DNA from 3 places in the Blautia sp. St.27G3 genome. Region 2 is predicted to be linked to each of the others. Evidence: predicted binding sites of a transcription regulator. Region 2 holds the regulator's gene; each other region holds the start of a gene.

Region 1 (11,289 bases), on a different contig from region 2:
GGTATGGCATTCGGTAGAACCCTCCAAACCATTTGAAAAAGAAAATGTGGAGGAGGCATTGTTCCTCTATGAACGTGCGTGCAAGGTGAGGGCGCGGATTGAAGGATTTGAAAACAAACGGATTCTTTATCGGATGATTACCTGTCCGATTGATATCAAAGATCGACGTGTCGTTGGTTTGTGGCTTGATTATTGTCAGAACTATTCCGCAGATGTCTCGTTAGAGCGGCCAAAGCTTGACCGGCGGGACCGGGGCGGTATATTGAAGTATGAGACGTATTACAAGCAGCTGGATTTGTACTATCAGTTTTCCCATCGTATGGGCAAGATTGTGGATGAAAAGTGGCTGCGGCAGGAGCGGGAGAAAACAGAAGCCAGTATCATGCGTTATCTGACAAAAGGAAAGGCAAATTATATTGCAAGATGCCAGTACTGCGCAAAGCCGCTTCCGCTTGGTTATCCATATCGGACCTGTCAGGCCTGTTCGCAGTTGCCGGAATGAGTGGCAGAGTTACCGGGACAACAGTAGGGAAGAGCGTGGGAGACGCGGTATAAGATCATATAAAGCTGAACTTGGGAGGCTGATGGAAATGGAGGAAATTTCTTTAAAAGGAATGTTTACGCTTGCACTCGTCAAAAAAGAGTGCTTTTGCGGTTCCTTTGGAGATATGCGTTACAGGCTGTGCAAAGAGGAGGAGAAGTTGTGCGCTTCGGTTTATCCAGAACCATACTGCTGGGAAGCTACGCCGGAGGAGCAGAAACAATCAGAGTATTTTGATTTGTCTGATGAAGGGATCGAGCAGGCAGTGGCGTGGCTCAATCAGAAATATAAGGAGAATTTTTCAGATTAGGTCTGTGAAATGTACAAGATTTCCTTGACAGTTGCAAGGAGGTGTGGTAAAATTATAAACCGTAACGAACAGTTATGCTGATGTGGCACAGTCGGTAGCGCACCTCATTGGTAGTGAGGAGGTCACGGGTCCGATTCCCGTCATCAGCTCTGAGAGAGCCCTGGTTTCCAGGGCTTTTTCGTTTGCTAGGAAAAAGGAGGCTTTCGCACGAAATTGAATGAGTGCGAAAACCTCCTTTTTTAATAATTTTTATGGATATAAATGATCCAAAACTTTCAGAGTTTCTGATTATAACTGCGGACCAGCGGAAACAAGTGCTTTTCCAGCGTCGTTGCCTTCATATTTTGCAAAGTTCTTAATGAATCTCTGAGCCAGATCTTTTGCCTTTGTCTCCCACTCGGAAGCGTCAGCATATGTGTCGCGCGGATCAAGAATACCTGTATCTACGCCCGGAAGCTCTGTCGGAACTTCAAAGTTGAAGTACGGAATCTTCTTTGTCGGAGCGTTCAGGATATCGCCGTTCAGGATTGCATCAATGATACCACGAGTATCTTTGATGGTGATACGCTTGCCTGTACCGTTCCATCCGGTATTTACAAGGTATGCCTTTGCACCGTTCTGTTCCATCTTCTTAACAAGCTCTTCGCCGTATTTTGTCGGATGCAGCTCAAGGAATGCCTGTCCGAAGCAAGCGGAGAAGGTCGGTGTCGGCTCTGTGATTCCACGCTCTGTACCAGCAAGCTTAGCTGTGAAACCTGACAGGAAGTAGTACTGTGTCTGCTCCGGAGTCAGAATAGATACTGGCGGAAGTACGCCGAAAGCATCTGCGGACAGGAAGATTACGTTCTTAGCTGCCGGTGCAGCGGATACCGGACGAACAATATTCTGGATATGGTCGATCGGGTAGGATACACGAGTATTCTCTGTAACGCTCTTGTCGTTGAAGTCGATCTTGCCTTCTGCATCCAGTGTTACGTTCTCAAGAAGAGCGTTGCGCTTGATTGCATTGTAGATGTCCGGCTCAGACTCTTTGTCAAGATTGATAACTTTTGCGTAGCAGCCACCTTCGAAGTTGAATACGCCGTTGTCATCCCAGCCGTGCTCGTCATCACCGATCAGGAGACGCTTCGGATCTGTGGACAGAGTTGTTTTACCTGTTCCGGAGAGACCGAAGAAGATCGCTGTATTTTCACCGTTCATATCTGTATTTGCAGAGCAGTGCATGGAAGCGATGCCCTTCAGCGGCAGATAGTAGTTCATCATGGAGAACATACCTTTTTTCATTTCTCCGCCGTACCATGTATTGATGATAACCTGCTCACGGCTTGTGATGTTGAAGACTACAGCTGTCTCGGAATTCAGGCCAAGTTCTTTGTAGTTTTCTACTTTTGCCTTGGAAGCGTTGTAAACAACGAAGTCCGGCTCGAAGTTTTCAAGCTCTTCGTCAGTCGGCTGGATGAACATGTTTTTAATGAAGTGAGCCTGCCAAGCAACTTCCACGATGAAACGGATTGCCATACGTGTGTCTTTGTTTGCGCCACAGAATGCGTCAACAACGAACAGTCTCTTATTGGAGAGTTCTTTGAGAGCGATTTCTTTTACAGCATCCCAGCATTCCTGTGAAGCCGGATGATTATCATTCTTGTATTCGTCAGAGGTCCACCATACGGTATCCTTAGAATTGTCATCCATTACGATGAATTTGTCTTTCGGTGAACGGCCTGTGTAGATACCAGTCATTACGTTGACAGCGCCAAGTTCACTTTCCTGACCTTTCTCAAAACCTTCCAGTTCCGGTCTGGTTTCTTCCTCGAACAGCATTTCATAAGAAGGGTTACGTACGATTTCAGTGGTTCCGCTGATACCATACTTGCTTAAATTGATCTCTGCCATTTTTCATAATCTCCTTTTTCGAAAAAATAGTGTGTAGTTGCTCGACGATAACTGCCTGCAGATGCAAAAACGCAGGACTTACGTATCTTATTTGCTATGGAAGCGAGGTTACCGCTTCCCCTGTTTCATAGTATACATAATAAAAAAATAAAATCAATAAAAATTCTTCAGTTTTTTGAAAAAAGATAATAATTTAACAATCTTTTGGACCCATACAGGCTGATTATTGAAAGATTTGACAGTGGAAAATATGCGTTATAAAATGATACGAAAAAGGGAAGGCTGATTTTAGAGAGGAAGAACGATGGTTTATTCGGATATGATCGTTTTTGCAATGGAAATCATAGGTACGGTAGCGTTTGCAGCATCAGGGGCGATGACAGGGATTCAGCGAAGGATGGACTTGTTTGGCGTAAATGTGCTTGGTGTCACAACCGCCGTGGGCGGAGGTCTGATCCGGGATCTGATTCTGGGAATTAATCCGCCGGTCATGTTCCAGAATCCGCAGTATGCCTTGACTGCTGTGCTTACATCAACAATTCTGTTTCTTTTTTTGTATGTAAGGACAGAGGGGGGATCAGGAAAATACGGAAGAACGCGGGAACTGCTTTTGCTGACAGGGGATACGATCGGTCTTGGAATTTTTACGGTGGTAGGAGTCCATACGGCGATTACGGCAGGGTATGGGGGCGATCGGTTTCTGTTGATTTTTGTGGGAGTAATGACGGGAGTGGGAGGCGGAGTAATACGGGATGTACTTGCGGGCAATACGCCTTACATTTTTGTGAAACATGTTTATGCTGTGGCATCTTTGACAGGCGCCTTGTTTTATGTAGCGCTTCTTCCGTATCTTGGCGGACTTTCGTGTATGCTGATGGGTGCGGCGGCTGTGATGCTGATCCGCTTTCTGGCAGCGCATTACCGGTGGAATCTGCCGCGGATCAGATAGCCGTCATCTGGTGCATTATTGTTCCATTTGCCGTCCCATAAAACCGGCGGCACATTTTGCCAGCACCTGTTCGGTTTCTCCCATTTTGCGGGAGGTATCTTTGCTTCGCAGGATCACAGACCCGATCACGTCTCCTTCGCAGAGAATCGGGCTGATGACCTGGGGCATCTCATCGTCCATGTCTTCGCTTGTGATTTTTACATGTGTTTTGGAAGTCTGGTTTGCAAGTACGTGTTCGCGTTCGTTCATGACTGCCTCGAGCTGGCCGGTAACTGGTGTGCCAACCGTTTCCTTGCGGATGCCGCCGGCTGCTGCGATAACCTGATCGCGGTCCGTGATATATACGCTGTGACCGGAGGCGGAAGCAAGCGCTTCGGCGTATTCTTTTGCAAAACTTCCGAGCTCTCCGATCGGAGAATATTTTTTTAATATAATCTCACCTTCGCGATCTGTGAAAATTTCCAGCGGGTCACTTTCACGGATGCGAAGGGTTCTGCGTATTTCCTTTGGGATCACCACGCGTCCCAAATCGTCAATTCTTCTAACAATTCCAGTGGCTTTCATAAAAATTCCTCCATTTATCTTTACTGGTAGTTTTCTTTTTATGGTACTAGTATCTGTAAAGGGAGGCATTTTATACCGGATTTTTCTGAATGCAGGCCTGAAATTTAAAAAGTATGTCCTCTGCAGGGTTCAAAAGCTACAGAGACAGGGATTTCCGCCCCATCTGTTCCAACAGGTCGCTTTTGATTTTAAAGAGCTTGTCGGAAAGGTCAACGTAAACCTTGTGCGGATTTGCAAAGCGTTTGGTTTCGTCCCAGAGTGTCTCTTTTTCCTTTGTACAGTAATCGCGGATTTCCATGACAGAAGGAGAAGTATAGACACATTCGCCATTCAGGAAAATCGGGACAAGCATCTCTCTTAAAGTATAGGTTCCGGCCTTGATTTTCGTTTTTTTCCAGGTTTCAAGCGGATCAAAAATAATCATATCTTCCGATGTGTCGAACTGTTCGTCCTCCAGACAAATCAGATCGGCGCGGATTTTTCCGGTTTCTTTATCGTAAATACGAAAGATTTTTTTGTTGCCTGGATTTGTAATTTTTTCTGTGTTTTCAGACAGCTTGATCTTTGGAGTAAATTCTCCGGTCTTCTCATCCAGAACAGCCGCCAGTTTGTAGACGCCGCCGAACGCCGGACAATCCTTGGAGGTGATCATATTGGTACCGACTCCCCAGGAAGTAATGGCAGCGCCCTGTGTTTTTAAACTGTCAATCAGATATTCGTCAAGGTCGCTTGATGCGGAAATAATGGCATCCTCAAAACCGGCTTCGTCGAGAAGGCGGCGTGCCTTTTTGGACATGTAGGCCAGGTCGCCGCTGTCGAGGCGGATTCCGTAGTTTTTCAGCTCAATGCCTGCTTCGCGCATTTCGCGGAAAACTCGGATTGCATTCGGAACTCCGGAACGGAGCGTATCGTAAGTGTCAACGAGCAAAGTACAGGCATTCGGATAAAGCTGTGCGTATTTTTTAAATGCAGTATATTCATCCGGGAAGCTCATAATCCAGCTGTGTGCATGTGTTCCTTTTACAGGGACATCAAAGAGTTGTCCGGCCAGGACGTTCGAGGTGCCGATGCATCCTGCGATCATTGCGGCTCTGGCTCCATAAACACCGGCATCCGGCCCCTGGGCCCGGCGGAGACCAAATTCCATAATACCGTCTCCACGCGCGGCACGGACAATACGATCTGTCTTTGTGGCAATCAGGCTCTGGTGATTCAGAATAGTGAGAATTGCTGTTTCTACCAGCTGTGCCTGCATAATCGGGGCAACTACTTTCAAAAGCGGTTCATGCGGAAAGGCAATAGAACCTTCCGGGATTGCATAGATGCTTCCTTCAAAACGAAAATTTTTCAGATAATTCAGAAACTCGTCATGGAAAATACCGAGGCTTTTTAAATAGGAAATATCTTCGTCGGAGAAGCGAAGGTTTTTGATATAATCAATCACCTGCTCCAATCCTGCAACAATCGCATATCCGTTGCCACAGGGATTTTTCCGGTAAAATGCGTCGAAGACTACGACTTCCGAGGACTGGCTTTCAAAATATCCTTGCATCATGGTAAGCTCGTATAAGTCAGTCAGCAGGGTAAGGTTCAAAGTACTCATCAGGAACACTCCTTTTCTCTGTTTTTTATGACTATATCACATTTTTCGCGGTATGGAAGAAAAAAATTAAAAAAAATAAAAAAAGTACTTGCATTAATCAAAAACATGAGTTATAATTCTTCTTGCGTTGAACAAAGGGCTATCGCCAAACGGTAAGGCAACGGACTCTGACTCCGTCATTTCAAGGTTCGAATCCTTGTAGCCCTGCTAAAGAGTATCCGAGTGGATACTCTTTTTTTTGTGCCCTGAGCAAAAAGATGCGGTGCTGAAACTGATCTGTAGAAGAGAAAAGATAAAATTCATATCGTAGTGTGATGAAAATCACAGCATATTGAGGATCTTTACGGTAAGATACTGTAAAGATTCTTTTTTTTGTGTAAGGAGGCGGAAGATGAAGGTATTAAATTTTGGTTCATTGAATATCGATTATGTTTATACAGTAGACCATATCGTAGAGGGTGGAGAGACAATCCTTTCATCAAAGTCGGAGACTTTTAGTGGTGGAAAAGGGCTGAATCAGTCCATTGCGCTTGCAAGGGCAGGGATTCCAGTGTATCACGCAGGCTTGATTGGAGAGGAAGGGGATTTCCTTCTGGATATTTGTCGGCAGTACGGAGTGGATACTTCTTATATAAAGAAGCTTCCGGCAAAGGGTGGACATGCGATTATTCAAACGGACAAAAACGGACAGAACTGTATTATTCTCTATGGCGGAACAAACCAGATGCAGACCAGAGAATATATTGACGAAGTGCTGGGACAGTTTGAAGAGGGAGATTACATTGTTCTGCAGAATGAGATTAATTTGTTGGATTATGTGATTGAAAAGGCGTATGAGCGCGGTATGAAGATCGTACTGAATCCGTCTCCGTTTGATAGTAAGTTGGATGCGTGTGATTTGACCAAGATCGACTGGTTTATTCTGAATGAGATTGAAGGAGGACAGTTTACCGGCCGAACAGAAGCGGATGAGATACTGACATGTCTGGCAGAACGTTTTCCGAAAGCGAAATTCGTACTTACGCTGGGAGAAAATGGTTCTGTATTTTTTGACGGCAAGCAGAAGGTATGTCAGGAGATTTATAAAGTGGATGTCGTGGACACAACGGCAGCAGGAGATACATTTACCGGCTTTTTCCTTGCATCAGTGATTGCAGGCAAGAGCATGCAGGATGCGCTGCGGCTTGCGGCAAAGGCTTCTTCGATTGCAGTGTCCCGTGCAGGGGCTGCGCCGTCCATTCCGGCTATGGAAGAAGTGAAAGACGATACAGAGAGTGTAGCTTGCTAAAATTGTGCATTTCACCGAAGAATTGAATAGTGCTGTACAATGACTTGAAAAAAATCCAACAAAAGTGACTTGTGTCACAGACTTATTACAGGAAAAAGTAGATAATAAAGTCACATGAAAACGCAGGGGCAGGATGTTCTGTGACAGTATGGAAGGCGCCAAAACACGATTGCAGAAACATTCGGACCAAGGCAAAAACAATATGCAATTAACAAGGAGGCAGCAATAATGAAGAAATTAGTAGCAATGGCTCTCGCGGCAGGTATGGCACTTACAATGGCAGCTCCGGCAGCAGTATCCGCATCAGAGGCAGCAGAACCGGCAGTGAAACGTGCGATTCTTGATACAGATATGGGATATTTGAATGACGATGCAATCGTTATGTTTATGCTTGCACAGGAAGATTCACTTGGTAACTGTGATTTCCTTGGAATTACAACAGTAGGAGGAAACTCCTGGTGTGCATCCGGAGCAACCGCAGCACTTCGTCAGCTGGAGCTGATCGGCCGTGAAGATATTCCGGTATACCTGGGATGCGATGTGCCGCTGATGGGATTCCGCAATCTTGACGCAGAGAGCAAGATCTGGGGTATGCCGGAGTACGCAGGTGCTTACTGGGATTGGGACACAAGCTATTTCTGTGACGTAAACGAGCGTCCGACAGACTACAAGAATCTGCCGTCAGAGCCGAAATATGGCTATGCAGAGACAGAAGTACAGGATGAGCACGCAGTTGACTTCATCATTGAGCAGGTACATAAATATCCGGGCGAAGTTACAATCTTTGTAATCGGAGCTGGTACAAATATGGCGCTCGCAGTTCGCAAAGACCCGACAATCGTAGAGGATGCAGCAGGTGTTATCTACATGGGCGGTGCAGTTGATATTCCTGGAAACTCCAGTTCAGCGGCAGAGTTCAACTGGTATTACGATCCGGAAGGTATCAGAATTTGTCTGGAATCTCCGTGGAAGAGCCAGATCGCCGTTCCGAACGATGTAGCAGAAGCAGTATTCTATACCAAAGACATTTACGACAGACTTGTTGAAAATCAGGGCAATGCAATCTCTAACCTGATCGTAGAAGGTCAGAAACAGCGTTTCGAGGACAACCCGGAAGCAAGCAGCTACGTATGGGATGCTATTACAGCAGCTATCTGGATGCATCCGGAAATCGCAACAGACGTTCAGGAGCGTTACCTGACAGTAGATACTACTTACGGCCCGAACTACGGAAGATCCACAAGCTGGTGGACATCACGTAACCGTGACGTTGAAGCAGGTACAGGAATGCCGTACGGCGTACAGAAAGTTGACGTAGTATTTGATATCGACAGAGAAGCGTTCTGGAATTACTACGTAGACATTCTCACAAAAGACGTACAGTAATTCAAACATACAATTACTAATTTAAGTTACGAAATATTGTCGCGGCGGCGAAAGCGGTCGCGGCTATATTATATAAAGAAAGAAAAGGTGAAAGAATCTTATGAGAAAGAAAGTATTATCATTGGCTCTGATAGCAGGCATGATGGGAACAATGCTTGCACCGGCAACTGCATACGCAGCACTGGAGGATTATGAAATCGTTACTACAGCAGAAGACAACAAAGTCATTATGGACTGTGACATGTTATATTACAGCGATGATATGTACTGTATGTCTATTCTGGCGCAGGCAGATGCAGCAGGTTGGATTGACTTTCTTGGCGTTACTGCTGTAGGCGGAAATGAAATCGTTTCAGTAGGAACAAACGCAATTCTGAGACAGCTTGAGATGATTGAGCGTACAGATATTCCGGTTTACATGGGTACGGACGTTCCGATTATGGGATTCCGTGATCTGGCTCAGGACAAACCGGTTACTGGTGGATTTACTTGGACAGGTGGATATCGTCGTCTTGAGAACTATGTAGAGCCGCAGAATTATCATGATCTTGGCGAGTATTTGGATGAAAAATATGGCTACTCAACAACAGAACCGCAGACAGATATGAACGCAGCAGAGTTCATGATCAAATCTGTAAAAGAAAACCCGGGACAGGTTACGATCTTCGCAATCGGTGCTTGTACAAACGTAGCTCTTGCTTGTATGATGGACCCGACTTTTGCTGAGAACACAGCAGGTATCGTTTACATGGGCGGTGCTATCGACGTTCCTGGAAATGCTAACGCATGTGGCGAGTTCAACTGGTTCTATGATCCGGAATCCGTTCAGATCTGTCTGAACAATGATTTCCCGTATCAGATCGTTGTTCCGCACGACATCGCTCCGAAGGTACTTCTTGCAAAAGACGTTATTGACTGGATCAAAGAGTACGATCAGGGTTCACCGGTTGCTAAGGCATTCATTGAGAACGTAGGTCCGAAATATGATGAGAACCCGACAAGCACAGGTTACTGCTGGGATGCTATCACAGCTGGTATCTTCCTTTGCCCGGATCTGATCACAGAGACAGAGTTCAGAGATCTGGCAATTGACTGCAACCGTTCCAGCTACAGCTACGCAAATGCTGTAACATGGGCAACTGATAATGGACCGTACGAATCAAAGAACGTACAGATCGTATTCAACATCGACAGAGACGCATTCTGGCAGTTCGTAGCACAGCTTTACGGCACACAGTTTTAAGTAAAACCACAACTAAATCAGGAGGACAAGGCCTATGAAAAAGAGAATCATTGGTCTGCTTGCAGCAGCTACGATGCTTCTTGGCATAAGCGCCAGTGCAGCAGAAGCAGTAGAGCGTGATTACGCTCCGGAAGAAGGTAAAGGCTGGCTGATAGTTGAAATCAACGGTGAAGAAGTAGAGTTTGAATACACAAGTTCTACCAAAGGAATGACTGGCACCACGCACAATTTTGAGGCAGAACACTACACAATGGCTTTAGTATTTAACAAGAAGCTGGTAGTTGGCGAAGAGATGGACAAAAATGCAATTGCTCAGATTGAGATTATGAGCCATGCAACTGCTGATAACGGATATTATTTCGCAAAGAAAGCAGCAGGAAAAGATGTAGTAAGTACCGTTACACTTGCAGAAAACGAGACAGAGGGTGTCCTTCAGGGTGAATTTACAGTAACAGTACCGACTGCTGACAGATATGTAGGCGACAACAAGCCGGGTATCCTTCCGGAACTTGAGCTGACAGAAGGAGAGTTCTGTTTCTTCGAGTAAAAGATTCAGGTAAAAACGGCGGGTTCACATAAGAACTCTCCGATTTTCAAAGTAACATATATAAAACAAGTAATAATTTAGGAGGACAAAAGTAATGAAAAAGTTAATGGCATTAACAGCTATGGCAATGGCAGCATCCATGAGCATGACAGCATTTGCAGCAGAAGCAGATCTTCCGAGTGCAGATGTAGCAGAGCAGGGATATGATTTCTACAAAGATGCAGTTTCCTACAACGACATCCGTGAAGAACTTGGCGCAGTTCCGAAGCTTGACAAAGCTGTTACAATCGGTTTCGCAACAAAGACATTCGAGAACGAGTTCTGGCGTATGGAAGGTGAAGGCGCTGAGATTGCTGGAAAAGCTTTCGCAGACGCTGGATATGATCTGACACTTGACGTTCGTGGCGCTCAGACTGAGACAGACGAAGAAGGTCAGCTGACACTTATGCTTGACATGGTTAACAAGGGATATGATGCAGTTCTTGTTTCTGGTATTTCAGATGCAAACCTTGTTCCGGGTATGGAAGCAGCTCTGGAAGCAGGCATTGACATGACAACCGTTATGGACGCATTCACACCGTATGCATCTACAACAGTAGGCGCTTGGCATTATCAGGCAGGCGTACAGGGCGCTGAGTGGATCTACAATACAATCGGCCAGAAGGGCAAAGTAGCTTGTATCACAGGTCTTTCCCAGGCAACAGCAGCTCAGGCTCGTACACAGGGATTCAATGACTTCTATGCAGACAAAGCAGACATCGAAATCGTAGCAGTTCAGAATGGTGACTGGGATCGTCAGAAAGCTTATGATATCACAGAGACACTGCTTCAGCAGCATCCGGATCTGGCTGGTATCTACTGCAACAACGACACAATGGCAATGGGCGCTCTGGAAGCAGTTATCGCTGCTGAAAGCGACTGTGTAATCGTTGGTACAGACGGAACAAGTGAAGCAACAGAGTCTA
Region 2 (9,542 bases):
ACCTTCTATAAAAAGCCCCGGCAAACGACCAATCTGCTCTGCCAGGTCTGCCCCTGGCCCGTCACAGGTCACACCAATCCTGGACATTCCCGTATCCACCGCCACATGGACCGGAGCACAGACACCTGCCTTCCCGGCTGCATCGGAAAATGCCTGTGCCATTTCATATGTAAAAACAGCCGGACGAATACTATTTGTCGCCATCCACTCATAATCTTCCTCAAAGGTATAGCCCAAAATCAGCACCGGTTTTTTAATTCCGGCCTCTCTTAATTCCCTGGCCTCCGAGACAGCCGCCACTGCAAATCCCCAAATATAGTCATACGCCTCCGTCATCTGCGCAATCGGAACCGCGCCATGCCCATACCCGTCCGTCTTTATGACTGCCACCATCTGCGTGTCCTGCCTCAGATTTTTTTTCATATTGCTGAAATTCTCCGCAATTGCATCCATGTGGATATATGCGGTCATCCTTCCGTGTTTTTCCATACCCTGCCCTGGCCTTTCTGTTCCTGTTTCCGGTATTCTGTCCGTTCTGTGTTTTTATCCCTGTTCTTTATTTTTGTATTTCTGGCAATTTAATATTCCTTCACAGCTCTGCCTTCTCCGCCGTCACATCTGCTGCCTTTAATACCACACCGACCTCCTCTGCAATATCTCCGGCAAGCATACCGTACGCACTAGATTTCCTGCGCGCTTCATCTCCCGCAAGGCCATGCAAATATACGCCCACAGATGCCGCCTCAAACGGTGACATTCCCTGTGAAAGCAACCCCAAAACAATTCCGGTCAGTACATCCCCCGAACCCCCGGTCGCCATGCCGCTGTTTCCGGATGTATTCACATATATGCTTGCCCCATCCGACACAACTGTTCTCGCATCTTTCAGGGCACAGATCACCTTGTATTCTTTTGCAAATTCGCAAACTGTATTTACAATATCCTTCAGAAATTCTTCTTTATTCATACCGATCAGCCGTTCCATTTCGCCGACATGCGGCGTCAGAATAACCGGCGAACGCACCTTTTTCAGAATCTCTGTCTCTTTTGCCAGAAGGTTCAGCCCATCGGCGTCAATCACCAGAGGCTTATCATACTGTGTAAGAACATGTGTCAGTATTTCTCTCTGTATCTCTCCCGTACCAACCCCCGGACCAATCCCAGCCACATCCGACCATGCAAGCGCTGCCATCAGCTCCTGCTCTGGAAAAGAATCTCCTTCCCATACAGTTACAATCGCCTCCGGCAGATACGTCTGAATCACCTGGCGGTTACTTTCCGGGGTAAATACTCTGACAAGGCCACATCCCGTCCGATACGCTGCCCGCGCGGCAAGACATGCAGCACCGCTCATTCCTTTGCTTCCCGCGATCAGAAGTACCTTCCCGTACGACCCTTTATTGGAATAAGGTCTTCGCTTTGGAATGTATGACAGATCTTCCTTTGTATAAGTAAAAACATTGGATGGATTTTCTTCTCCCGTAAAATACTGTGCCGATATCCCAATATCACGACAGACAATTTTGCCGCAATAAGAAGCGCCCGGATATAACAACTGCCCCATTTTGCGGTAAGCAAACGTTACCGTCAAATCAGCCCGAACTGCCGTTCCCAAAACCTGTCCGGTATCGGCAGAAACACCCGAAGGAATATCCACTGCCACAACATGAGACGACTGCCGATTGATCCACTCAATCAGCTCTAGATACGGTCCTTCTATGTTTCGGGAAAGTCCAATGCCAAAAATGGCATCTACTATAGTAGTATATTCACGCATGTGTAAATTGGTGCTGATTTTTATTCCACAATTTTCACAAATTTTCTTCTGAATTCTTGCTTCTTCTGACAAAGCCTCTTCTTTTCCGACAAAAACTACCGTAACGTCCACACTGCGCTGTACAAGCAGCCTCGCAACAGCAAACCCATCCCCACCATTGTTCCCGGCTCCGCATACGACTAAAACCTGTCCTTCCAGATATCCCTCCCGCTCCATCTCCTCCGTCGCACACAACGCAGCCCGCTCCATCAAAACAAGCGCAGGAATTCCGAGTTGCTGTATGGTACCACTGTCGTATTTTTTCATTTGCAATGCATTCACCAGAAATTCCATAATAAGTCCCTTCTTAACATCTATATATACAAAAACCTGTATACTTCACGGCACGAGAAGTATAAACTGCCCCCGTCCATGCTATACAGGCCCTAAACGCCAAAGGCCTTTTCAAGCCTCTCCGCTCACTATATATTTATGATTGATTCGAAACACAATTTCAAAATCAGAACCATGATAAAATATACAAAATAGGGGACTTGTTTGCCTCGAAACCCCGTTTTTGCGCGTTTTATCATGCTCCGTCCGTTTCAGTGACCTCTCGCTCTCACAAATCGCTTATCGTTTTTCTGCATGTGTCAGCTTATAAGAAAGCTGCATCAGGCTCTCTGATAAATGGACATTCTCCACAACGACATCCTTTGGTAGATGAAGATCCGTATGCGCAAAATTCCAGATCGCTTTCACACCGTTTTCAACCAGCATTGGAGCTACCGACTCTGCCCCGCTTTTGGGAAGCGTAAGCGCGGCAATCTGAATCTGATTTTCTTCTATAAACTCCGGAAGCTCTTCTATCATGCGGATTTCAATGCCACGAACTGACACTCCGCGCAGTCTGGAATTTACGTCGAAAATACCTTTTACCAGAAAACCCCGCTTTTCAAATTTGACATAGTTAGCCAAAGCCTGTCCCAGATTTCCGGCTCCTATGATAACCATATTGTACGTCTTGTCAAGACCAAGAATCTTTCCAATCTCACTGTGAAGATATTTTACATTGTATCCGTACCCCTGCTGGCCAAATCCTCCAAAATTATTCAAATCCTGACGAATCTGTGAAGCAGTCACATTCATCATATCACTCAGTTCATTCGATGAAATGCGTTCAACCTTTGCCTCCAGAAGATCACCAAGATACCGATAATACCGCGGCAACCGTTTCACTACTACTTTTGAGATTCCATGTTCGTCCACTTTTTACGCCTCTTTCATCTTTTACATATAGAGTTATTATACTAAACCATGAATTTTATGTCAATCAAGTATCCAAATATTGTCTTTTTTTCAATTTTCGTTATAATAAAAAGAGATTCTATATATAAGGAGTAAACTTATGATACTTTCATGTCAGAATATAACAAAAGCCTTCGGTACAGATGTGATTATTTCCGGCGGCTCTTTCCATATCGAGGAACACGAAAAAGTCGCTGTTGTAGGAATCAATGGTGCTGGCAAGACAACTCTTTTGCGGATGATCATCGGCGAATTTGAACCGGACAGCGGCACGGTGGCACTCTCACGTGGAAAAACGATCGGCTATCTGGCACAGCATCAGGACGTAAACAGCACTGCCACGATCTATGAGGAACTTCTCTCGGTAAAACAGGACGTTCTTAGAATGGAGCAGCGTCTGCGCGCCATGGAGCAGGAAATGAAACATCTTTCTGGTACTGAGCTGGAAGCGCTTATGGAACAATACAACCGCATTTCTATGGAATTTGAACATCAAAACGGCTATGCGCTGCAAAGTGAAGTAACTGGTGTCCTCAAAGGTCTTGGTTTTCTGGAAGAAGATTTTTCCAAACAGATCTGCACGCTCTCCGGCGGGCAGAAAACACGGGTAGCTCTTGGACGGTTACTTTTATCCAAACCGGATCTCCTGCTTTTGGACGAGCCGATCAACCACCTGGATCTGACCTCTATTGCATGGCTGGAGACGTATCTTCTGAACTACAGCGGCGCTGTACTCATCGTCGCACACGACCGCTATTTCCTGAACAAGGTAGTCTCGAAAGTCATCGAACTGGACAATGGCCGTATCACCTCCTTTTCCGGAAATTATACGGATTATGCTGAAAAAAAGGCACAGCTTCGTGAAACAGCGTGGAAGGCCTACCTCAACCAACAGCAAGAAATCAAACACCAGGAAGCGGTCATCGCCAAATTGAAATCTTTTAATCGTGAGAAATCAATCAAACGCGCCGAGAGCCGTGAAAAAATGCTTGAAAAAATCGAAGTGCTTGAAAAGCCGGTGGAAATCCGCGCAGATATGCATCTTCATTTTTCCCCTCAGATCACAAGCGGAAACGACGTACTCAAGGTAGAACATCTTGCCAAATCCTTTCCGGGGAACCTGCTTTTCTCTGATTTGAATTTTACGATCAGCCGCGGTGAAAAAGTCGCAATTATCGGTGATAATGGTACAGGTAAAACCACGATCCTGAAAATTTTAAACGAACTGGAAGCAGCCGATGCCGGCGCTTTCACACTGGGAAGCCGCGTACATATCGGCTATTACGATCAGGAACATCAGCTTCTCCATATGGATAAAACGCTTGTCGAAGAAATCTCTGACGTTTATCCGGACATGACAGGAACAGAAATCCGCAACATTCTGGCTGCTTTTCTGTTCACCGGTGATGATGTGTTCAAACGTATTCATGATCTGAGCGGCGGAGAACGCGGACGTCTTGCTCTGGCAAAACTCATGCTCTCAAAATCAAACTTCCTGATTCTCGATGAGCCGACAAACCATCTGGATATTACCTCAAAGGAAATCCTTGAGGAAGCCATACGTAATTATTCCGGAACGGTCCTGTACGTATCCCATGACCGATACTTTATCAATCAGACTGCCTCCCGTATCCTCGAACTGAAAAATCAGACTGTGATCAATTATATCGGCAATTATGATTATTATCTGGAAAAAGCGGAGGAACTGACAAAAGTATACGCCCCGACGCCTTCCAATCCTGGAAGTCAGCAACCAGATACAGCCTCTTCGCGCGAAAGCTGGGCACGCCAGAAAGAAGAACAGGCCAAAGAACGCAAACGCCAGAACGAACTGAAAAAAACAGAAGACCAGATTGCTTCTTTAGAAAAACGAAGTGCAGAAATCGACACATTAATGTCCAAAGAAGAAATTTTTACCGACATGGCTAAATGCCTTGAATTGAGCAATGAAAAAGCCTCAGTTGTGGAAAAACTTGATATGCTGTATGAAAAATGGGCGGAATTGTCTGAATAAATACTATTTTTCATTTCAGCTCCTTCTGCCATCAATCAAATGGGACGGTCACATCAGGAATACATTTTTCCGGGTGTGACCGTCCCATTTTAAAATTTTTTAATTCAGATGCTTTTTTAACAGGCGGGCAATCTCGCCGATATCAATAGGCTTGGCGACATGCGCATTCATGCCACAATCCAGACAATGCTGAATATCCTCTGAAAAAGCGTCTGCTGTCATCGCAATAATCGGAATCGTAGAAGCATCGGAACGCTTCAATCCCCTGATTGCTATTGTGGCTTCATAACCGGTCATGACTGGCATCCGGATATCCATAAGGACTGCATCATAGTATCCTACTTTTGACGCCTGGAATTTCTCTAAGCAGATCTGCCCGTTTTCTGCCCATTCAAGCTCCAGTCCAAGATCAGACAACAGTTCGCTGGCAATTTCCCAGTTAAGATCATTATCCTCAGCCAGGAGGATACGCCGTCCTTTCAGAGCACTATCCTGTTCCGGTACATCATCCTGTGACGACTCAAGCCCTGTCACAAACGGACGCAGTCCATAAAACAACGTGGACTTAAACAACGGCTTTGAGATAAATCCACTGATCCCGGCTTCGCGCGCCTCTGTCTCAAACTCACTCCAGTCGTAAGCTGAAATCAGAATAATCGGAATCTCTTCGCCAAGTCTTTGCCGGATCTCTTTTGCCACCTGAATACCATCCATGCCAGGCAATTTCCAGTCAAGTAAAATAATCTGATACTCTTCCCTCTTCTGATGATGCGTTGTTATCATTTTTATTGCGCTTTCACCGCTCAATGTCCAATCCGCATTGATCCCAATTGATTTTAACGCATCCACAGCAGTCTGACATAACAATTCATCATCATCCACCACAAGCATATTCCAGGCCGGAAGTACCATATCCTCTTCCACAATCTGTGCTTTTTCAAAATCAAGAATGACATGGAACTCTGTGCCCTTGCCAAGCTCGCTTCGTATCTCGATCTTCCCTTGCATTGCATCTACGATATACTTTGTGATCGCCATTCCAAGACCAGCGCCCTCTGTCTTGTGGATTCTGGCGCCATCCGCACGGCTGTAGGAGTCATATATTTTGTTCAGGAACTCCTGAGACATTCCGATTCCATTATCCTTGACTCTGATATGAATTCTGACGTAATCCTCGCCTTTGGGGGACTCCTCTTCTATCATACATAATTCAATTGCCCCGCCCTCCGGCGTATATTTTGTCGCATTCGACAAAAGATTGAGCAATATCTGATTCAGACGCACACTGTCACAATAGACGTTTTCAGTCACAATATTTTCAATATGTACGTCAAAACTTTGTTTCTTGGCCTTTACCTGTGACTGCACAATGCTGACAAGCCCTTCCACAACCTCACGCAGGGAAACCTGATCCATCGTGAGTGTCATTTTACCGCTTTCTATTTTTGACATATCCAGTACATCATTGATCAGCCCCAGCAGATGCTTACTCGACATTGCAATTTTTTTCAGACAGCTATATACCTGTTCCTGGTCATCTATATGGGACACTGCTATCGCAGTCATACCTACAATCGCATTCATCGGTGTGCGGATATCATGGCTCATATTAGAAAGAAATTCACTTTTTGCCTTCGATGCCTCGACAGCAGTCTGTCTGGCCTCCTCAAGCTCCTGAAGCTGCTGACGCGTCAGTGCAAAATACCGGATAAAAATCAGGATCAACAAAACAAGTATTGCGCCGCACGCTGCCAGAGTCACCACCATACGCTGAACACTTAAGCCGTTCACAGCCTCATCCAGCTCACTGTATGGCATCACCATAATCAGATACCACTCTGAGAAGGGCAACGGTGTTCCATAAACCTGCCTCAGCCCTTCTTCCAAGGATATAATAGAGGAATAGGCAGTTCCCTCCTCCGCCGCAGACGCAAGCCCTTCCAGATAATCTGCCAGCGTCTTCTCAGAACTATCCGTGCCATCATGCGACAAAGTAATTCCAAAATGCTCCAACAGCTCTGTATTGGAATTACTGATCACAAAACTTCCGTCTCTTCTTAATATATGGCAGTACAGCAAAGACTCTTCATCCTCCAAAGAAAGTGTGTCGCTGATATACTTTTTCGGAACAGCTGCCACCACTGCGGTACTCATTTCTCCATTTTTCATAGGATACTCAGCTGAAACTCCAAAAAGCACCACCTCATTGCCCGAGGAATCGTATCCAAGCGCAACTCTTTTCTCTCCTCTGTTCAGAGCATCCAGGAAAGGTTCCGGGTTAAGCGCCTGAATCGACTCCCCATAGAGCGTATCAAAGGTACCATCCTCAGAACACATAGCCAGATAATCAAAATCTCTGACCTGCGCTCTGTAAATCAGCTCCTCATACAGCTTTTCTGCATTGGCATCATCTTCCAGCTGCACAACCTCCACCAGACCCTCTACCTGTCGAAATCTCAATTCTATCGTCGTCTCAAAATGCTTGCACAGCTCTTCACCCATTCCGGTCATATACAACTCACCGACCTCATGAATCGTCTGCGCACTTCTATTGTTCATAAACAAAGCCAGAAAACCAAAGACAATGGAGCTAAATAGCACCAGCCCGATAAAACTGGCCGTCAGAAAACGGGTTGTCTTGTTTCTTATCTTTATATGGTTATGCTCCATCCGTGCTTTATCCCTCCTGAATTTCACGTATTATCCGACACGAAACCACTGTGTATTTTAACATATCAGCAGGCATATGGTCAAGACTTATGATTGCTTTCAGAACTTCAGCACCTTTCAGCCCCCCCTCCCGACTTTAAAAAAACAAAGCTTTGTCCGAAATATTTTCGTCGTATTTTCCGTCCGACACGTTCCATGCATTTTTTCCATCATACGCTTTGTGTTTACCAGGCCAATATTCGTGCTGTCCTCTTTCCTCTCCAGCTGTCTGATTTGATTTTCAAATGTAGCCGCCCAAAATTTTTGTCAAAAATATTCAGAATAAGTGTCAAAAAAGTTCTATTAAAATTTAGTGTGATTTTGACATTTATTCTGATTACAAATATCCTTTCCAAATCGGAGAATGGGCGGTGATTTCTCACCGCCCATTCTCTGTCCTCTTCCGATTTCCATGCTCTTCAATTATCAGATGCTTACCCGTCTTTGGCATTCTATTCGGTACCACTTCTATCAAATCACTAACAGAGCATCCTAACACTTCACATATCCGATCAATGTGTTCCACCCGTAGACTAACCACAATTTCATGGTACCACTCATTAATGGTATTGGGTCGTATTCCAGTCAGTTCTGATAATTGTCGCTGAGACATGCGGCGTTCGCCAAGAAGTTTTGATAAATGAATCCTAACCATAATAATGCCCCTGATAGATACTATCATAATTCGTTGCATTATTATTTATTTTGATATTTTATAACGAATAACGTTATACAAAATTTTTAATAATAAGTTCCCTATATCGCGGCTTTACTTCTTTCTGTACAAGATTATTCATCCTATCCACTTCAATAATCGTATAGTCTTTGTAAAGTTCTCTAATATAGTTACAATCATTATATGACAAAATAAACTTACCATTGATTTTATCTAATGCCGCTTTTAGTCTCTCATGGTCTTCTGGCATGAATCTATCAGGATAATATTTCTCGGTTTCATAATATGGTGGATCAAGATAAAATAATGCGTCTTTTTTATCATAATTTTTGAGTATTTTTTGAAAATCGAGATTTTCAATAATCACTTTATTCAATCTCTTAGCAACTTCATTTAAATACTCTTTTGCCTTTTCCATATTTCGTGAACGCATTCCAAATGAACGCAGGTCTGTACCAAAGCTCTCTTTAATCAGAACAAAAAACCTTGCTGCCTTTTGAATATCTGTCATACCTCTAATTTCGATCTGCTCTCTTGCATCAAAAAATTGTTCTCTTGATATGAATATGTACTGTAACTCTTCCTGAACAGCTTCTGGATGATATTTAATGCAACGAAACAGATTAATAAGATTCCCATTGACATCATTATATACTTCCATATTGGCATGGCTGTCAGAATAAAAAAGCACCCACCCAGCACCTCCAAAAACTTCTATATACCGATTATATATCCCAGGTTCAGGGAATTGCTCGACAATCTTCTTCCTAAGTGCTTTTTTCCCTCCAATCCAACTCATAAAACTATCCATAATTACATTCCTTCTTTCATAATAATGTGGGGCATTATTATAGAAAGTAATATGTTTACAAAACACGAAGATTGCAATTAAACAGGTAGATATATTAAGTATATCTGTTACGACCAAAGAGTCCGCTGGTACGCTTGGTGGATATTACGCGTTGGCTGATATCAGTAAAAATGCAATCGCTCAAAGCGCAAAAATTATTATACCTTTGGGAGGGTGCCGAGCAGATAACATAGGCGGTTACGCAGCTGTTGCATCCCCATATCTTAGC
Region 3 (11,289 bases), 210 kb from region 2:
AAACAGTTTTTCCGTACGAAGGCCAGAGGCTGTGTTTTAAAGGTTTGAAATACCATGTCTTCTTTAGCTGATACGTAAATAATCAGAGCGTTGCTGTCTTTTTGCTTGATCTTTTCTGCCAGTGCAATACCGTTTAACTCCGGAATATCAATATCAAGAAAATAAAGATCAAAAAAATTATTTTTCTGGATATGTTCGGACAATTCTGTAGAGGAGGAAAACGGTACGGTTTCACACTCCAAATTTTGCGTGGTGAAATACCTTCGGATCATCGCTGACAAATGCGGAAGAAGTAGTATTTCGTCATCACAAATAGCAATTCTAATGTTTTCCATTGATTAATCTCCTGAGATGAAATGAAAGGGGGGATACCATTCGCAAAATAAAAACATCTGTTTTGTGCATTTGGCCACAAAAACGGTCATTTCACAGCATGATATTGGTATTTTTTTTGCTTGCATGCTATTGTAATACAAGTTACAGACGATGTCAATCAAATGCAGGAGGTGGATAAAATGAACAAAAAAATTTGTATGGCAGGATTGGCAGCGGCGCTTGCAGTTGGAATGTCTGTGGGCTCCACGTATGCAGCGGAAGCGCTCTCGCCATCGGAACAGGTGAACATTCTTATTGCAAATGTAAAAACCTGGAAGCCAACAAAGGGAGGCAGCTATGTCCTCACAGATTTGGATGGGAACGGCCGTCTGGAAGTAGTCACATCTTACGTTACCCGCAAACGTACAAAAGCGGTTGGTGTCTGGGAAGTGAATGCGGATGGAAACGGGATTGAGGCGTGTGAGCTTCCGTGGGAAGAGGACGAGGAAATGCCGGAGGTGACCCAGAAAAATGTACCGGTATATTATGATGCGAAAGCAGACATGTATTATTTTGTTTTCGGGGAGACAAACGGGACGGTGATTGCCTTGAAAGACGGCGTACTTTCCTGCTGCTCCTATGAAGAATTGGATATCGCAGAGCTGGAAACGCAGAATGGTGTGCTGAGCTGGATCAGTACAAGCGAACATCCGCTGGACGGGGCTCCGATGGAGCAGATTCTCGAGCTGGCCGGTGAATCCTGTGCAGCATTTTCTGTAAAAGCAGGCGAATAGACTGCACCATGCTTTAGATAGCAGATTGTTGCGGAATATTTATGAAAGTGGATGTTCCTGGTAAATGTATAAAAGCGGGGTTGCAAACAAGTTCCCCATTTTTCTGTACATTTTATAAGGGCTGTCCATAAAAGTTCCGGAACTGGCTATATAACAAAAAGGATAGAAAAGGAGAAGATGAATGAAAAAACGTATTGCAATGCTGATGGCGCTTGGGATGATGGTAACTTCCGTGCCGATGTCTGTTTTTGCAGCAGAGGAAACAGATGGCTCTTATGAGGTTCCGTTTGAAGTTCAGGTGGAAATTGTAGAGGCAGAAGGCGAGCAGGTGGGACTGGAAACGCACACAAAAAAGATGATCGAAGTGGATGGTCTGAAATTTAAGGATCTGGACGGTGACGGAGAACTCGATGTTTACGAAGACTGGCGGGCAGATGTGAATGACCGTGTGGAAGACCTTTTGTCCCAGATGACTCTGGATGAAAAGGTAGGAACCCTGTTTCATATGACAACCGGCGGTACCTTTACTTCCCTTTATCCGTACACGGAAGAATTTATGTACAGCAACGAAGATCAGATTGAAGTAAACGGAGATATGTATACGCCGATTTACCATCAGATTATTTCTGATTATAATACAACCTTCCTTCACAACGTTAATGGTACGCCGCTTGAACAGCAGAAGGAAATCAATGAGATTCAGGAGATTGCGGAAAGCGCGCGTCTCGGTATTCCGGTTGTGCTCAGCTGTGACCGTTCTTACAATACATGGGCCGGTATGGTAAATATGGCAAATTATGCATTCGGTATTGCACATGATGAAGAGCTTCTTTACAATATGGTTGCACAGTATGCGAAAGAGGAAGCTGCAATCGGTTATCACGTACCGTTCCATACATACGGTGTGGAAATCGGCAGCTGGTACGGAGATGAAGTGAACAACATTGCCAAATATACAGCTGTTGAGACGAAAGCTTATGAAGAGAATGGTGTAAATGCATGTACCAAGCATTTTATTGCCCGCGGAGGACGTTCTAATTATGCAGGGGCAAAGAGTCCGGCAAACCTGCTTGACAGCTGGATGGTAGGCTGGAAAGCAGCTGTTGATGCAGGAACATCCTGGATCATGCTCAATAATGGCTATGGCGAAAATGAGTGTAATGTAAATTATGATGCAGAAACAATGGGCATTCTCAGAAATGACCTTGGTTACAATGGAATTGTCGTAACAGATTGGCCGTTGTTCATGGCTGAGCCGTCCGCTACAGGCTTTACACCGGATGGCCGAGACCTTTCTCAGATGTCCGCAAAAGAACTGTACGCAACGATTCTGGAAGCAGATGTAGACCAGTACGGCGGTTTCTTTGCAGCTGACGGAACGGATTGCAGTCAGGCATATATTGATGAGAATTATCCGGGACGTATGCTGATGCACTGGCCGGAAATTGTAAAAGAAGGCATTGAGGACGGTACAATCAGTATGGAACTCGTTGACCGTTCCTGCCGTCGGGTACTGAAAAATAAATTTGTCCTGGGGCTGTTCGAGGATCCGTATCGCAGCGCGGAGGAGATTCTTGATCTTTGCGCAAGCGAAGCATATAAGGCAGATCAGTTTGAACTGACTGCTATTGATGATGTTTATGCGGCGCGCACCGATGAGATGAACGAGATGGAAAAGAAACTTCAGACCGAATCAACGGTACTGTTAAAGAATGACAATAACATCCTTCCGTTATCAGCAGGTACAAAGGTGTTTGTATACGATACAGACATTGATACCGAGGATATGGATAAGGCTGCAATCGGAGCATACACCGAAGTTGTGGAGACCATCGAGGAAGCAGATGTTGTCATTTCACGTATCAGCGATGTAGAAGAAAGTGCACAGTATATTATTGAGGAAGCAAACGCAGCAGGCAAACCGCTTATCCTTGCAGTAGAAGCGGCGAACGGAAGCTTTGCAACCGGTTCTGTGGAGCCGAATACGCTGACTGCTGAAAACAGCGCGGCGCTGCTGATGCTTACCTACAATGCACAGCCGGATCATGGTTCCACGATGGGCAATTTCTTTACACATACACTACCGTCTGTACTGGCAGAGATGCTCTTTGGAGACCGCGAACCGTCAGGAAAACTGATGTACGAAATCGCACGGAATAGTGAGGATGCACTTTCAGCATGGGGCGAGCTTGCTTATGACACTGGCGTAGACCCGACAACAAGACTGTACATGGCAGCAACGGTAAGACAGAATCCGACCGCAGAGCTCGCAAACAATATGGGTGACGTTTTGTATCCGGCTGAGTTTGGCATGAAATACGGTGAGGCGGCTGATATTAAGTTAAATACACTGATCATGGATACAGAGCTTGCAACCGTGGAACGTGAATCTATGAGAGGTGTGCAGGAAGTTACACTTGCAGTAAACAAGACGCAAAAATCCGGCGAAGCATTTGATATCTATATGATCGCAGAAAATGCCGGAGCAGACGGAACAATTTTCGCAGAAGCATATGACGGCGATCAGGTTGTAGGTTCTCAGGTTGTCAGCGTGGAAGGCGGAGATTTCGCAATCGTCACAATGAAAGTAACGCTGGACGGCGCAGGAGAGCATACGATTACCGTAGGTGAAAACAGCCTGACCGTGAACGTAGAGTAATTACTGGTATCGCACATATTTTACCCAAATGCGGTTCCTAAGTACTTTGCAACAATGAAAAGATGAATTTGTGGGCTGCTACAAAGCAGATGGAAAGAATATACTTTCTTCTGCTTTGCGGTAGCTTTTCTATTTGCGTACACCGAATACCAGCGGATTAAAATACCAGCTTATTCGTGGCCCGGGTTGCATTTTTCGGAAGGATATGATAACGTTGAAACAGATTGCGAACATGACAGGAGTTAAAATAGAAGATGAAAAAGAATTGCATGGAACATAAAATTAAAAGCGTTTATTCGGGAAGTATTGCGGAGGAGATGGAGCTGGAGCCGGGTGATGTGCTTCTCGCAGTAAACGGGCAGGAGATTGAAGATATTTTTGACTATCACTATTATATCAATGAAGAATATCTGACAGTGCTGGTGCGAAAGGCAGACGGAGAAGAGTGGGAGCTTGAGATCGAGAAAGAGTTTGAGGAGGATCTTGGGATTACTTTTGAGAATTCTTTGATGGATGAATACCGTTCCTGCCGTAACAAATGTATTTTCTGTTTCATCGATCAGATGCCAAAGGGCATGCGTGATACGTTGTATTTTAAAGATGACGATTCGCGGCTCTCTTTTTTGCAGGGAAATTACGTAACGCTTACGAATATGAGCGACCATGATATTGACCGGATTATTCGGTATCATCTGGAGCCGATCAATATATCTTTCCATACAATGAATCCCCAACTGCGCTGCAAAATGCTGAACAACCGTTTTGCTGGAGACATTTTTCCGAAGGTAAAGCGTCTGGCAGAAGCAGGTATTGAGCTGAACGGACAGATCGTTCTGTGCAAGGGGATTAATGATGGAGCGGAGCTTGAGGATTCGATTCAAAAATTAACGGATTATCTGCCATATCTACGCAGTGTATCGGTGGTTCCGGTAGGGCTTACGAAATTTCGGGACGGGCTGTATCCGCTGGAAGCATTTGAAAAAGAAGACGCCTGTGTGGTCATTGACTGTATTGAGGCCTGGCAGAAAAAGATCTATGATGAATATGGTATACATTTTATTCATGCTTCTGACGAATGGTATATCCTTGCGGGAAGACCATTTCCGGAAGAAGAGCGGTACGACGGGTATTTGCAGCTGGAAAACGGCGTGGGGATGATGCGGCTTTTGACGCAGGAGACGCGTGCGGCGCTCTCCGAAATGCAGAATCGCAAAGGCATACAGAATCAACTGCCGCGGGAACTGTCGCTTGCCACAGGGCGTTTGGCGGCACCATATCTGGAACGGCTCTATCAGGAGATCCGCGCGTATACGCCCGAGGTTACGCTTCATATTTACGGGATTCGAAATGATTTCTTTGGTGAGAAAATTACGGTTTCCGGGCTTTTGACAGGACAGGATCTTCTTGCACAGCTCAAAGGCCAGGTACTTGGAAGCGAGCTTTTGCTGCCGGTCAGTATGTTGCGCAGCGGGGAACAGGTTTTTCTGGATGACATGACAGTGGAGGAGCTGGAAAAGGCTTTACAAATCAGAATTCGTATTGTAAAATCAAGCGGATATGATTTTGTCCGTGCAGTGACCGGGCAGGAGGTTGCCATAGAAGAGGAGGAAGCGGATGAGTAAACCGATCGTAGCGATTGTTGGTCGGCCAAATGTTGGAAAGTCCACACTTTTTAACGCACTGGCCGGAGAAAACATTGCGATAGTTAAGGATACGCCCGGTGTGACCAGGGATCGTATTTATGCTGATGTGGAATGGCTGAATATCAATTTTACGCTGATTGATACGGGGGGAATCGAACCGGACAGCAGCGATATTATTCTTTCCCAGATGAGGGAGCAGGCGCAGATTGCGATTGACACGGCAGATGTCATTCTGTTTATGACGGACTGCAAACAGGGGCTGGTGGATTCGGATGCGAAGGTGGCTGATATGCTGCGACGTTCACACAAGCCGGTAGTCCTTGTGGTAAATAAGGTGGACAGCTATCAGAAATATATCGCGGATGTGTACGAATTTTACAATCTGGGAATCGGCGATCCGTATCCAATCTCCGCGGGTAACAAAACAGGACTTGGAGATATGCTCGATGCGGTGATTGCCCACTTCAATCCGGAGCAGCTGGACGAGGAAGAGGATGACCGGCCGCGCATCGCGATTGTCGGAAAGCCGAATGTGGGAAAATCTTCACTGATCAATAAACTGCTCGGTGAGAAACGCCTGATTGTTTCAGATATTGCCGGGACAACGCGCGATGCAGTCGACACAGCGGTGACATGGCAGGACCGGGAGTATGTCTTTATTGATACAGCGGGCCTTCGTCGCAAGAATAAAATAAAAGAAGAGCTCGAGCGCTACAGCATCATCCGTACCGTGACGGCAGTTGAGCGTGCGGATGTTGTCGTGATTATGATTGATGCGACAGAAGGCGTGACAGAGCAGGATGCGAAGATCGCAGGGATCGCCCATGACCGTGGTAAGGGGATTGTTATTGCAGTAAATAAATGGGATGCGATCGAAAAGGATGACAAGACCATTTACAAGCATACCAATGATATCAGGCAGGTTCTTTCTTATATGCCGTATGCTGAAATTATTTTTATTTCCGCAGAGACTGGTCAGCGTCTGCCGAAGCTGTTTGAGACGATCAATATGGTTATTGAGAATCAGACGCTGCGCGTTGCGACCGGTGTGCTCAATGAGATCATGGCAGAGGCAGTGGCTTTGCAGCAGCCGCCTTCGGATAAGGGCAAGCGTCTGAAGCTGTTTTATATTACACAGGTCTCCGTCAAGCCGCCGACATTTGTGATTTTTGTCAATGACAAGGAGCTAATGCATTTTTCATATACCAGGTATTTGGAAAACAAGATCCGGGATACGTTCGGATTTAAGGGAACATCGCTCAAATTTATCATTCGGGAACGAAAGGACAAGTAAAACTGATGGAACGCTTGATCTGTCTGGCAGTCGGGTACGTATTCGGACTGTTCCAGACGAGTTATATCTATGGCCGTCTGCACGGAATTGATATCCGTAAGCATGGAAGTGGAAACGCTGGGACGACTAATATGCTGCGTACGCTCGGAACGAAGGCGGGCGCAATTACGCTGCTTGGCGATGCGCTGAAGTGTGTAGCGGCAGTATGGGTGATTCGTTTGATTTTCCATGCCACTCATGCAGACATGCTTCCGCTTTTGTCTTTCTATACAGCGGCGGGTGTGATTTTTGGACACAATTTCCCTTTTTATCTGAATTTTCGAGGCGGAAAAGGGATTGCGGCAACAGCAGGACTTATTTTGTCCCTGAACTGGTATCTGACGCTGTTTGGATTTTTGACATTTGCGCTTACGCTGCTCTTGACGCACTATGTTTCCCTTGGCTCACTACTGGTATACGTCGGATTTATGATTGAGCTGGTTATTATGGGACAGCGGGGCGAATTTGGGATGGTGCAGAATTATCTGAATGAAATGTACGCAGTCGGTGCGGTACTGACGGTGCTTGCTTTCTGGATGCACCGCTCCAATATCCAGCGTCTGTGGCATCATGAGGAACGGAAAACATATCTTTTTAAAAAGAAAAATAGGGTAAAGTGATGGCGAAATTAGGTGTGATCGGAGCGGGAAGCTGGGGAACCGCGCTCGCAATTCTTTTAAATGAAAATGGAAATGAAGTGACGTTGTGGTCTCACCGCGAAACAGAGGCGGAGCAGATTCGCAGTACGCGTCAGGTTTCCAAGCTGCCAAAGGTCCGGCTTCCGGAAGCGATTCAGGTGACGTCAGATCTGGAGGCAGCGTCTGCACAAAAGGATATTTTGATTCTTGTGGTTCCCTCGCACTGTGTGCGGGAAACGGCAAAGAAAATGAGCAGTTATGTTGAGGCTGGAACTGTGATTGTCAGCGCTTCTAAAGGAATTGAGGAGAGCACACTGGCGAGCATGACGGATATCGTTTCGGAACTCATTCCGCAATCAGAGGCAGCTGTTCTGTCTGGTCCGAGCCATGCGGAGGAGGTGGCCAAGGGACTGCCAACGACATGCGTGGTGGGAGCGAGATGTGAAAAGACAGCCCGGTATCTTCAGCAGATTTTTATGAGTCCAGTTTTCCGTGTTTATATCAGTCCGGACATGCTTGGCATTGAGCTTGGCGGAGCGCTGAAAAATGTGATCGCTTTGGCTGCCGGTATTGCGGATGGCATGGGATATGGAGACAATGCAAAGGCGGCGCTGATTACGCGTGGCATGGTAGAGATTGAACGGCTTGGCGTCAGGATGGGCGGAAAGCCGGAAACCTTTTTCGGCCTGACTGGGATTGGGGATTTGATCGTGACCTGTGCCAGCATGCACAGCCGCAATCGCAGAGCCGGTATTCTGATCGGACAGGGGTATACGATGGAAGAAGCCATGAAAGAGGTAAATATGGTGGTGGAAGGCGTCTATTCTGCCAAATCTGCAATACTTCTTTCACGGAAATATGGAGTGGAACTTCCGATAATCGAACAGGTAAACAAGATGCTGTTTGAAGGTAAAAATCCAAAAGAAGCAGTCTCAGATCTGATGCTGCGCGACAATAAGCAGGAGAATCCCCTGCTTCCATGGGAGATATAAAGAGAATACAACAGGTGTATGAAAGCATTGTGACAAAAAACGCCGCGGAGTAAATGAGGGCTCATTTTTCCGCGGCGTTTTTGTGAAAAGTGAAAAACTGGAAAGGGAAAGTTCTAAAAAAAATACACGACGGTTGTTGTGAATGACAACAAGATATGGTATAATACCACCAAATGTCGTAGAATGACTAGACATGTGAAAAAAATAACAAACTTTTCCAGAAAGGAGAATACGCATGCATTTGATTCATGATGAAAATGGAAATCTGTGTGTGCACAGTCATGACCACGAGCATGTTCACACGCATACTTATGAGCATACTCATACGCACAGTCATGAGCATGGCCATGAGGATGAGCACGATCATGAGCACAGTCATACACACAGCGGCTGTGAGAGCGGTTGCAGTGGTTGTGGCGGTCATACGCATGAGGAGCCGCAGGGGGATAAGCTTGTGGCATTGCTGGATTATATGCTGAAGCATAACGAGCACCATGCGGCAGAGCTTGACCAGGTGGCTGAGAAGCTGCGCAGTGCAGGAAAGGGAGCAGCAGCAGACCAGCTGCGCAAAGCAGTTGATGAGTTTCAGAAGGGCAATCTGTATTTAAACCTTGCTCTTTCGCTGGTAAAAGAGAGCTAGAGCATTAAGCTTGTGCTGACAAAGCAATAGCGGGAATTCAAATCCGATATGGGAGGTGGACGCATGTGTCTGTCAACTGCATATAAATCAAATGAACCTGACAGTATTATCATGGAATATGTCAGCCGGATTGACATCGACGGAAAACAGGTTACGCTTACAGATGTGATGGGAGACCGCAAAACGGTCGAAGGTACGGTTGTGATGGTAGATCTGACCGGAGGAGTCGTAAAGATTCAATGTGATTAGCAACATGGATTTAATATTGATATAATAAGGAGGCAACAACATGGCGCAGGTAATAGCGATTGCAGGAAAGGGCGGAGTTGGAAAAACAACGCTTTCCGGTATGCTGATCCAGTATATGGGCCGGATGGGGAAACGCCCGATTTTGGCAGTGGATGCAGATGCGAACTCCAATCTGAACGAGGTACTTGGCGTGGAAGTAGAAATGACACTCGGCGAAGTGCGTGAGCAGATTGAACGCGCGGAGGACAGCGTGAAAAATCCGATTCCGGCCGGTGTATCAAAGGCAGATTATACGGAAATCATGTTCCAGCGCTGCCTTGCGGAGGATGATGATTTTGATCTCCTTGTGATGGGAAGGACCCAGGGCAAGGGATGCTACTGTTATGTAAATGGATTGCTTCAGGCGCAGATGCAAAGGCTGCTTCCGAATTATAAATTTATGGTTGTGGATAATGAGGCAGGTATGGAGCATATCAGCCGCGGGATTCTTCCGAAGGTTGACACGCTGATTCTGGTCAGCGACTGTTCCAGACGCGGCGTGCAGGCGGCAGGAAGGATTGCACAGCTTGCAAAAGATTGTAATCTGAATCCCAAAACCATGGGGCTGATTGTAAACCGCGCACCAGGCGGCGTACTGAATCAGGGCACATTAGAGGAAATCGAAAATCAGGGGCTGACGCTTCTCGGCGTTGTACCCCATGATGACCAGGTGTACGAGTATGACTGTGATGGCAAACCGACAGTTACACTGCCGGAGGATTCACCAGTGCGCCTGGCGCTGGGAGAGATTGTAAACAAGCTTTCCCTGTAAATACAGAAACACAGAGATACACCCATTTTATTTAAATATTCAAGGAGGTTTATAATGGGAGATTTTAAATTAACAACGGTGGAAGAGTTTGAAGCGGCTACCGAACGACTTCTGGAAACCGGAAAAAAGGTTGGAGCTGATGCATGGCAGTATCGTGTAAAAAATCAGACGCCGCACTGTAAGTTTGGCGAGCAGGGTATCTGCTGTAGAATCTGTTCTATGGGACCATGCCGTATCACACCGAAGGCTCCGAGAGGAATCTGTGGTTGTGACGCTCATGGTATCGTTGGACGTAACTATCTGAAATTTACGGCAGGCGGAGCTGCGACGCACTCTGACCATGGTCGTGAGATCTGCCATACTCTGTACTGTGCAGATCCGAATGGCGCATACAAGGTAAAAGATCCTGAGAAGCTGGTTCGCATCGCAAAAGAATGGGGTGTTGAGACAGAAGGCAAGGATATCTATGATCTGGCTCATGAGATGGCATACAAGGGACTGGAAGAATACGGAAAGGTATTCGGTTTCCAGAACTTCATGAATCGTCTTCCGGAGCATACACAGGAAATTTGGAAGAGAGAAGAAGTTGCTCCGCGTGCGATTGACCGTGAGGTTTCCTGTTCCTTACATATGTCCCATATGGGATGTTCTTCCAAGCCGGAAGCATTGATTCGTCAGTCTCTGCGTGCAGGTCTTGCTGATGGATGGGGCGGTTCCATGGCTGGTACGGAGTTCTCTGACGTACTGTTCGGTACTCCGAAGCCAATCGACACAGAAGCAAACCTTGGCGTTATGGTAGCAGAGAATGTCAATATCGTTGTACACGGACACGATCCGTCACTTTCTGAGATGATCTGTGAGTTTGCAGATGATCCGGAAATGATCGCATATGCGAAAGAAATGGGCGCAAAGGGCATCACTGTTTCTGGTGTATGCTGTACTTCAAACGAAGTAGCAATGCGTCGTGGTATTCCGATGGCAGGTAACTTCCTGCAGCAGGAGAATGTTGTACTGACAGGTGCCTGCGAGGCGATCGTTGTTGACGTACAGTGTATTTTCCCGGCACTCGGACCTCTTTCTAAGTGCTTCCATACAAAATTCGTCACAACTTCTCCGATTGCACAGATGCCGGATTCTGAATATATCCGTTTTTCAGCAGAGACGGCTGCTGAAAATGCAAAGTCTATCGTAAAGATGGCGATTGAAAACTTCAAG

What was found. The regulator Rex, encoded in region 2, represses fermentation and respiration genes when NADH is low (regulators of the CRP and FNR family bind a similar motif). The targets are predictions, from matches to a motif close to ATTGTTAANTANTTAACAAT.
Region 1: pckA (phosphoenolpyruvate carboxykinase (ATP)) is a predicted target of Rex. The motif match lies at 2,926-2,945, and genes of this name have one in related genera.
Region 3: AC6I2O_RS10895 (DUF8180 domain-containing protein) is a predicted target of Rex. The motif match lies at 8,567-8,586, and genes of this name have one in related genera.

What each region holds. Positions count from the first base shown of each region.
Region 1 covers NZ_BAAGFO010000001.1:1,439,979-1,451,267, reverse strand. Annotated here, with positions in the region: gene AC6I2O_RS06705 (helicase-related protein) at 1-502, shown strand, start outside; gene AC6I2O_RS06700 (GNAT family acetyltransferase) at 591-851, shown strand; tRNA gene AC6I2O_RS06695 (tRNA-Thr) at 928-1,000, shown strand; gene pckA (phosphoenolpyruvate carboxykinase (ATP)) at 1,140-2,744, opposite strand; gene AC6I2O_RS06685 (trimeric intracellular cation channel family protein) at 3,049-3,693, shown strand; gene spoVT (stage V sporulation protein T) at 3,709-4,257, opposite strand; gene AC6I2O_RS06675 (nicotinate phosphoribosyltransferase) at 4,394-5,860, opposite strand; tRNA gene AC6I2O_RS06670 (tRNA-Gln) at 5,996-6,067, shown strand; gene AC6I2O_RS06665 (ribokinase) at 6,252-7,148, shown strand; gene AC6I2O_RS06660 (nucleoside hydrolase) at 7,377-8,534, shown strand; gene AC6I2O_RS06655 (nucleoside hydrolase) at 8,635-9,777, shown strand; gene AC6I2O_RS06650 (hypothetical protein) at 9,812-10,324, shown strand; gene AC6I2O_RS06645 (substrate-binding domain-containing protein) at 10,419-11,289, shown strand, end outside.
Region 2 covers NZ_BAAGFO010000002.1:53,060-62,601, reverse strand. Annotated here, with positions in the region: gene alr (alanine racemase) at 1-471, opposite strand, end outside; gene AC6I2O_RS09850 (NAD(P)H-hydrate dehydratase) at 590-2,110, opposite strand; gene AC6I2O_RS09845 (redox-sensing transcriptional repressor Rex) at 2,390-3,025, opposite strand; gene AC6I2O_RS09840 (ABC transporter ATP-binding protein) at 3,165-5,078, shown strand; gene AC6I2O_RS09835 (response regulator) at 5,178-7,748, opposite strand; gene AC6I2O_RS09830 (helix-turn-helix domain-containing protein) at 8,167-8,442, opposite strand; gene AC6I2O_RS09825 (DNA adenine methylase) at 8,516-9,274, opposite strand.
Region 3 covers NZ_BAAGFO010000002.1:266,984-278,272, reverse strand. Annotated here, with positions in the region: gene AC6I2O_RS10930 (LytR/AlgR family response regulator transcription factor) at 1-335, opposite strand, end outside; gene AC6I2O_RS10925 (hypothetical protein) at 516-1,109, shown strand; gene AC6I2O_RS10920 (glycoside hydrolase family 3 N-terminal domain-containing protein) at 1,291-3,768, shown strand; gene AC6I2O_RS10915 (DUF512 domain-containing protein) at 4,023-5,390, shown strand; gene der (ribosome biogenesis GTPase Der) at 5,383-6,705, shown strand; gene plsY (glycerol-3-phosphate 1-O-acyltransferase PlsY) at 6,711-7,364, shown strand; gene AC6I2O_RS10900 (NAD(P)H-dependent glycerol-3-phosphate dehydrogenase) at 7,364-8,374, shown strand; gene AC6I2O_RS10895 (DUF8180 domain-containing protein) at 8,610-9,014, shown strand; gene AC6I2O_RS10890 (CooT family nickel-binding protein) at 9,078-9,263, shown strand; gene AC6I2O_RS10885 (ATP-binding protein) at 9,304-10,074, shown strand; gene cooS (anaerobic carbon-monoxide dehydrogenase catalytic subunit) at 10,129-11,289, shown strand, end outside.